2 linked regions of the Paeniglutamicibacter kerguelensis genome follow. The protein of the gene in region 2 interacts with the protein of the main gene of each other region in a pairwise test. Links are inferred from orthologs where the notes say so. Each region holds a gene or a part of one and is shown on either strand. Other genes may lie near its edges. The genes, in order: ftsZ and rlmN.

Evidence for each region.
Region 1: the proteins of rlmN (region 2) and ftsZ interact in binary tests that used the Escherichia coli proteins (3 or more experiments, as listed by UniProt). The link is inferred for Paeniglutamicibacter kerguelensis from one-to-one orthologs.

What each region holds. Positions count from the first base shown.
Region 1 is NZ_JAGIOF010000001.1:2,328,752-2,331,897, forward strand. Bases 188-3,014 are described here. They hold ftsZ (cell division protein FtsZ), read right to left. Parts: upstream 2,268-3,014; coding sequence 1,107-2,267; downstream 188-1,106. Other genes in these bases: JOF47_RS10580 (purine nucleoside phosphorylase YfiH/LACC1 family protein), read right to left, coding at 366-1,016; JOF47_RS10590 (cell division protein FtsQ/DivIB), read right to left, coding at 2,467-3,014. In the rest of the region: JOF47_RS10575 (cell division protein SepF), read right to left, coding at 1-170; more of JOF47_RS10590, read right to left, coding at 3,015-3,146. UniProt on the Escherichia coli protein: Essential cell division protein that forms a contractile ring structure (Z ring) at the future cell division site. The regulation of the ring assembly controls the timing and the location of cell division.
Region 2 is NZ_JAGIOF010000001.1:3,544,530-3,547,739, forward strand. The notes cover bases 73-2,963. They hold rlmN (dual-specificity RNA methyltransferase RlmN), read right to left. Parts: upstream 2,176-2,963; coding sequence 970-2,175; downstream 73-969. Other genes in these bases: JOF47_RS16155 (mycothiol-dependent nitroreductase Rv2466c family protein), read right to left, coding at 73-313; JOF47_RS16160 (carboxymuconolactone decarboxylase family protein), read right to left, coding at 456-923; JOF47_RS16170 (hypothetical protein), read left to right, coding at 2,584-2,862. In the rest of the region: more of JOF47_RS16155, read right to left, coding at 1-72; JOF47_RS16175 (MarR family winged helix-turn-helix transcriptional regulator), read left to right, coding at 3,074-3,210.

The sequences.
Region 1 (3,146 bases), 1.2 Mb from region 2 along the record:
GGGGCAACTGGTGCCGCCGGAGCAGGCTGGACGGCAACCGGTTCCTCGTGAAGAGGCTCAACTACGCGAACTTCTTCACGCGCTTCGATGTCACGCTGCTCCGTCTCGAAGTTCTCGTCGCCTTCGGCGAGTCCGAGGTAGATCATTGTCTTGCGCAGTGCGCCAGCCATGGTCTTCTCCTTTTAATCGTGCGGTCGGCTTTGCCGGCCGCAAGTCTCTCCGCTAATTCGACGCTACCGCACCATTCGGCGGTGCCCGAGCACATCGGATACTTCGCGTCGGTGTGTCGCAATGTGGCTTTCGCCGCCACAACAACTCCGTGCTGACTTCGGCCAGCCCCAAGGAGCTGGATCTTGCGGGAATTCCTACGTGCCTGACCAAACCAGACCGGCCAACCGGCCGGTGTCCGGGTTTTGCCGGTAGGAGAAGTAGTCTTCGTTTTCGAAAGTGCAAACACCGCTTTCCGTCACCATGACCCCGAGCGATTCAAGCTCCCGGCAGGCCTCGCCCGGCAGGTCAAGGCCGGTGCTGCCCCAACGGGTCGCACAGGCAATGCCGGGGCGCAGGCTTTCGGACTCTTCGGCCATTTGCTGTGGGACTTCGTAGCAGGAACCGCAGATTGACGGTCCGATCCACGCTTCCAAACTCGTGGCGCCGTGGGATTCCATCCGCGCCACCGTGTTGGACAGTATCCCATCCAGCAGGCCGCGACGTCCGGCGTGTGCCACCGCGCTGATCGCGCCCGACGCGGAGGTGCCGGTGAAAACTACGGGGACACAGTCGGCGACCATGACGGCCAATGGCTCGAGGGCATGTGGCGATACCAGCGCATCGCAGGTGGCGGTGTTTGAGGGAACCGGCGCTCCCGCGACGGTAACGACATCCGCCGAGTGGACCTGGTCCATGTAGGTGAAACGTGTTCCACCCAGACCCAGGCCTTGTTCCAGACCGCGACGCCGCAGCAGCACGGCGTCACGATCATCCGGAACATGGAATGCGAGGTTGCCCTGTTCCATTGAAGTGAAAGCAATTTGCAGGCTTGGAGCCAATGCGGATTGGTAACGCAACATAGGACCGGGCAACTCCCCCATCAGGTGATTTGCTTTTTACTTCAGGAAATCCGGGACATCCAGGTCATCGTTGGTGGCCGAAAGGTCCGGCTCGACGATGGCTGGGAGTTCCTCGAATGCGGGCTCCACCGTTGCCACTGCTGCGCGAACTTCCTCGCGCACCGGTGCAACAAAAGGAGCCTGCGGAGCCGCTGCAGGGGCAGCCGGGACCGTGCGGGCCGGCAGTGCGGCCTGAGGCGCGCTGGTCACGTCCACCTGGTCGAAGCCTGCGGCGATGACGGTGACGCGGGCTTCGTCACCCAGGGCGTCGTCAATGACGGCGCCGAAGATGATGTTCGCCTCCGGGTGGGCCACTTCCTGCACGAGGCGGGCTGCCTCGTTGATTTCGAAGAGGCCCAGGTCCGATCCGCCCTGGATGGAGAGCAAGACGCCGTGGGCACCGTCGATCGACGCCTCAAGCAGCGGCGAGGCGATGGCGAGTTCCGCGGCCTTGACGGCACGGTCCTCCCCACGAGCCGAACCGATGCCCATGAGGGCCGAACCCGCACCCTGCATGACCGACTTCACGTCGGCGAAGTCAAGGTTGATCAGGCCGGGGGTGGTGATCAGGTCGGTGATACCCTGGACGCCGGAAAGCAGCACCTGGTCGGCCTGGCGGAAAGCGTCAAGCACCGAAACGTTGCGGTCCGAGATCGAGAGCAAACGGTCGTTCGGGATCACGATCAGGGTGTCGACTTCGTCGCGCAGTGCTTCGATGCCGGCTTCGGCGGAGTTCGCACGGCGGCGGCCTTCGAAGGTGAACGGACGGGTGACAACACCAATGGTCAGTGCGCCGAGGCCGCGAGCGATGCGGGCGATGACGGGCGCGCCACCGGTGCCGGTGCCACCACCCTCGCCTGCGGTCACGAAGACCATGTCCGCGCCGCGGAGTACTTCTTCAATTTCCTCGCCGTGGTCTTCGGCCGCCTGGCGTCCCACATCGGGGTTGGCGCCTGCGCCAAGTCCACGCGTGAGTTCGCGTCCAACGTCGAGCTTGACGTCTGCATCACTCATGAGCAGTGCCTGCGCATCAGTGTTGATTGCAATAAATTCGACGCCTCGCAGGCCAACTTCGATCATGCGGTTGACGGCGTTGACGCCACCACCGCCGATGCCGACGACCTTGATGACGGCGAGGTAGTTCTGTGGAGCTGCCACGTCCTGATTCCCTTGTTCGATGTGCTGCTGACCGAGGAAGCTCAACCGGACCAACGTTAACCCTCAACTGGAAGGTTATAGTTATGTCAAGCAACCGCTGTTAAAACGCTATGGTTCGTGGTTCGCACATGCAACAACCAAGGCCGCGTGTCGCCCCAAAGTCGTTGAATTTTCTGTGTTTTACACGTTTGGCGGACCGTTACCGGGCCACCGGGTGTTGCGGGCTGGAAATGTCGTACACCTTGATCGATGACTCCTCATCCTTCGGGGCCCCTAAAAGAGCCTCGAGGACCTTGCTTTTCAGCGCGGAGTCCTGGTCGTTACCCCAGATTACCAAGGTGTCGTCCTTGAGCTTTAGCTCAATGAAGTCCTTGCTCGTGGCCGTTGCGTGATCCACAGCCGCCAATAGTGTATCCGGTAGTTCCGAAAGAACTTGGGTAAGCGTCGAAAACACCTTGGGGTTGTTAATCACGGCACTGGATCGAACCGTGGGAAGCTTGGGCTTGTCCTTCTCCCCCAGCACCGCCAGAACCCGGCCGTCGGCACCCACCAACGAGCGCTTCGAGCCGTCCTTCAGGACCGCCACCGGATGGTGCTCAATGATCTGGATTCTCAGGGTGTCGGGAACCTCGGCCTGCACGATCGCGTCCTTGACCGCCGGCTGCCCGCCGAGCAGGTCCATGACCCGGCCGGTGCCCACGCGCGCCAGTGGCACCCCGTGCAGCGGCTCCAACGCCTGTTGGAGGTCCTTTTCCTTCACCAGCGAGTTTCCCTCGACCTGGATGTTCTTGATGGCCAGGATCGGCGAGAAGCTCAGCACCAGCACCAGCGCAACGACCACGGCAGCGACAACCGAGATGCCGATGATCCAGCGCCTTC
Region 2 (3,210 bases):
TGTTGCCGTTGACGTGGATGTCGGTGCCCATGGCGTCGTAGAGCGGCTTGATGACCTGTGCGCCGTGGGAAGCGGCGGCGGCCGTGATTACGCGCACGGGGCCCCAACTCTGGGCGAGCATGGTGAGGTAGTCCTCGGGGAGGTTTTCACGGTTTTCGTTGAGGACCGACAGGCTCATGACGTGCCAATCTACGGAAATGTTCCTCACGTTTTCCACCTCGCCAATCCAGCGCGAGGTCGCCCAAGCGAACGGGCAGATGGGGTCAAACCAAAAGTCGGCTTTTTCGGTGGTGGGCACTGTGCTTGTGGACACGGTGCGCTCCTTTCAACATGGGGCACCGCGATATTTACGCGGCTATCAAGCAAAACAGCGAAACAGACCGGCTTGTTCCCGCGTGGCCACTGCGTCGACGTCAACCACGAAAAAGTACTGGGAAGACGCAACGCTTCAAAGACTAGTACTTGCGCACCCGCACCGGGTGCTGCGAGAGGATCGAGACGCGGTTGAACGCGTTCATCGCGATGGCGGCCCACTGCACGGCGGAGAATTGCGCGTCGGAGAGCACCAGCCGGGAGGATGCCAACTCCGCAATGCGGGATTCGGAATCGGGAAGCGTGGTGGTCGCCTCGGCGACGGCAAGTGCCGCCGACTCGACGTCGTTGAAGAGCGTGGTTTCGCGCCAGTTGGGGAGCACCGCGATGCGTTGGGCGCTCTCCCCCGCTTCGAGCGCCTGGCGCACGTGCATGTCCAGGCAGAAGGCGCAGCCATTGATCTGCGAAATGCGTACATTCAGCAGTTCAATGAGGCGATAGTCAAGGCCCGCGGCTTCGCCCGCGGCCTTGACCTTCAGGGAGAAGGCGTTGAGCGCCTTCCAGCTATCGGTGTCGGACTTGTCAAGGAAAAACGGATCAGATAAAGACATGTGAAACCTTCCTCAAAGACAAGCCCGGCCGATAGGGACGAGTGTACTACTCGGCTGCCGCCAGCTGGCCGCAGGCGCCGTCGATTTCCTTGCCGCGGGTGTCGCGCAGCGTGGTTGGCACGCCTGCGGATTCCAGGCGGTCGATGAACTCTGCCGTGACGTCCTTCTCCGAGGCGGTCCAGACGGAGCCCGGGGTCGGGTTCAGCGGGATCGGGTTCACGTGGACCCAGCCGCGGCCGCGGGCGTTGAGCTTGCGGGCCAACAGGTCCGCGCGCCAACCGTGGTCGTTCATGTCCTTGATCAGCGCGTACTCGATGGAGACGCGGCGGCCGGTCTTCACGTAGTAGTTGAACGCAGCATCCAGTGCCTCGTCGACCTTCCAGCGCGAGTTCACAGGGATCATTTCGTCGCGCAGCTCGTCATCCGGCGCGTGCAGCGAAAGCGCGAAGGTGACCGGGATGCCCTCTTCGGACAGCTTGTTGATCGCCGGAACCAGGCCCACTGTGGAGACGGTGATGCCGCGGGCGCTCATGCCCAGGCCCTCGGGGACGTCGGCCACCATGCGGTGCACGGCGTTCATCACACGCTTGTAGTTGGCCAGGGGCTCGCCCATGCCCATGAAGACAATGTTGCCCACGCGCTCTTCTGGGTGCTTCTGTCCGCCCAGTCCGCCCTCGGCAATGACGCGGTTGGCCTGGACGATCTGGTCCAGGATTTCGGCGGTGGACATGTTGCGGGTCAGTCCGGCCTGGCCGGTGGCGCAGAACGGGCAGTTCATGCCGCAACCGCATTGCGAGGAGATGCACAGCGTGATGCGGTTGCTGTAGCGCATGAGCACCGACTCGACCAGCGAGCCATCGAAGAGGCGCCAAAGGAACTTGATGGTCTTGCCATCGTCGGTGGCCAGTCGCTTCACCTCGGTGAGCAGCTTCGGGAACATGACCTCGGCGATCTCGGCGCGGCGGTCCTTGGGAAGGTCGCTCATCAGCTCGGGATCGGTGGTGTAGTGCTGGAAGTAGTGCACGGAGAGCTGCTTGGCGCGGAAGGCCGGCAGACCGATCTCCTTGAGCTTGTCGGCGCGTTCGGCCAGCGTGAGGTCGGCCAGGTGGACCGGCGGCTGCGAGACGCGCTTCTTGGCGGTGAACTGCAGCTGCGGACGACCGTCGTCGCCCATGGCCTGCTTCCAGCCTTCGGCGGTCGGGCGAACCTGCGCGCGACCCTCGGCCTTGGCACGGGATTCGGAGATGCGCATTTGCTGGGCGCCTTGGGCGGTTGCCTGGGCGGCACGGCGCGCGGCCACGTCCTCTGCGCTGGGCACAGTTTCGGCAGGCACGGTCTCTGGGGTGTTTTTGGGGGAAGTCATCCCTATCATTCTCCCATGCATGTCCAGCATATGGGCGGTGAGATTGGGCACCACGCTTTACCCATGTGCTGAACGGGAGGCTGACTACGACAAATCTCCGGGAGCCCGCCGGTCCGCAAGACAATTTGGTTGTCGCATCCGCGCGGCGGTCCGCGATGGCCGACGCCCAAACGTCTGGAAAATGGTCCTGATTTGAAAGAACGTGACCAGGCCAAGGCATCCAACAACAGGTCGGGCTCTACGATACGGCTCATATTTATCCATGTCAGCCGTTGGTCTTCCGAGAGCATCAGAAACATGGCCAATAAAGATGCAGTTCCCGCACAAGAGACAATCAGCAAGGCCGGAGATGGCTTGGAAACAACCGGTATCTTCATTTCGGTGTTGTGCTTGGCGGTAGGCTGCCTAGCTCTCTTCGCTTCCGGTACCGGGACGCCACTCCTTGGCGTCGGTTTTGGCTTGCTGCTGATGATTACCGGCTACACGAAAAAGACCTCGGCAGCCACGATGGCGATGTTCATCATGCAGGCCCAAGCCCTTGAACAAAAGACTGAAAATAAGGTGGGCGAAGAATAGCCGCCCCTGCGTCTGGGCGAGCTTGCCCGAGTCATCGATCGCCAGGAGTTACGATGTGGCCCGTCGGGTGCGCCGGCGGGCCAGTCCTGAAAACTCCCTCGCCTCTCCATACATGCGGCACCGCCATTGGAGTTGGGATGTCATTCACCCAAGAGCCGTATTATGAATTGGTCAACTACATCTGTGTGATTCGAGGAAAGCGGGGAAGCCAATGGAACGCGAAGAGCTTCCCACCATCTTCAACCTAGCCTCGAGCGACCCGCGCAGCGAACTGATCGACAGGTCCGGGCTGAGCGATGAAACGCTGCAGCAGATCGACCACATCATGGCGGAGATGGGTCGGCTACG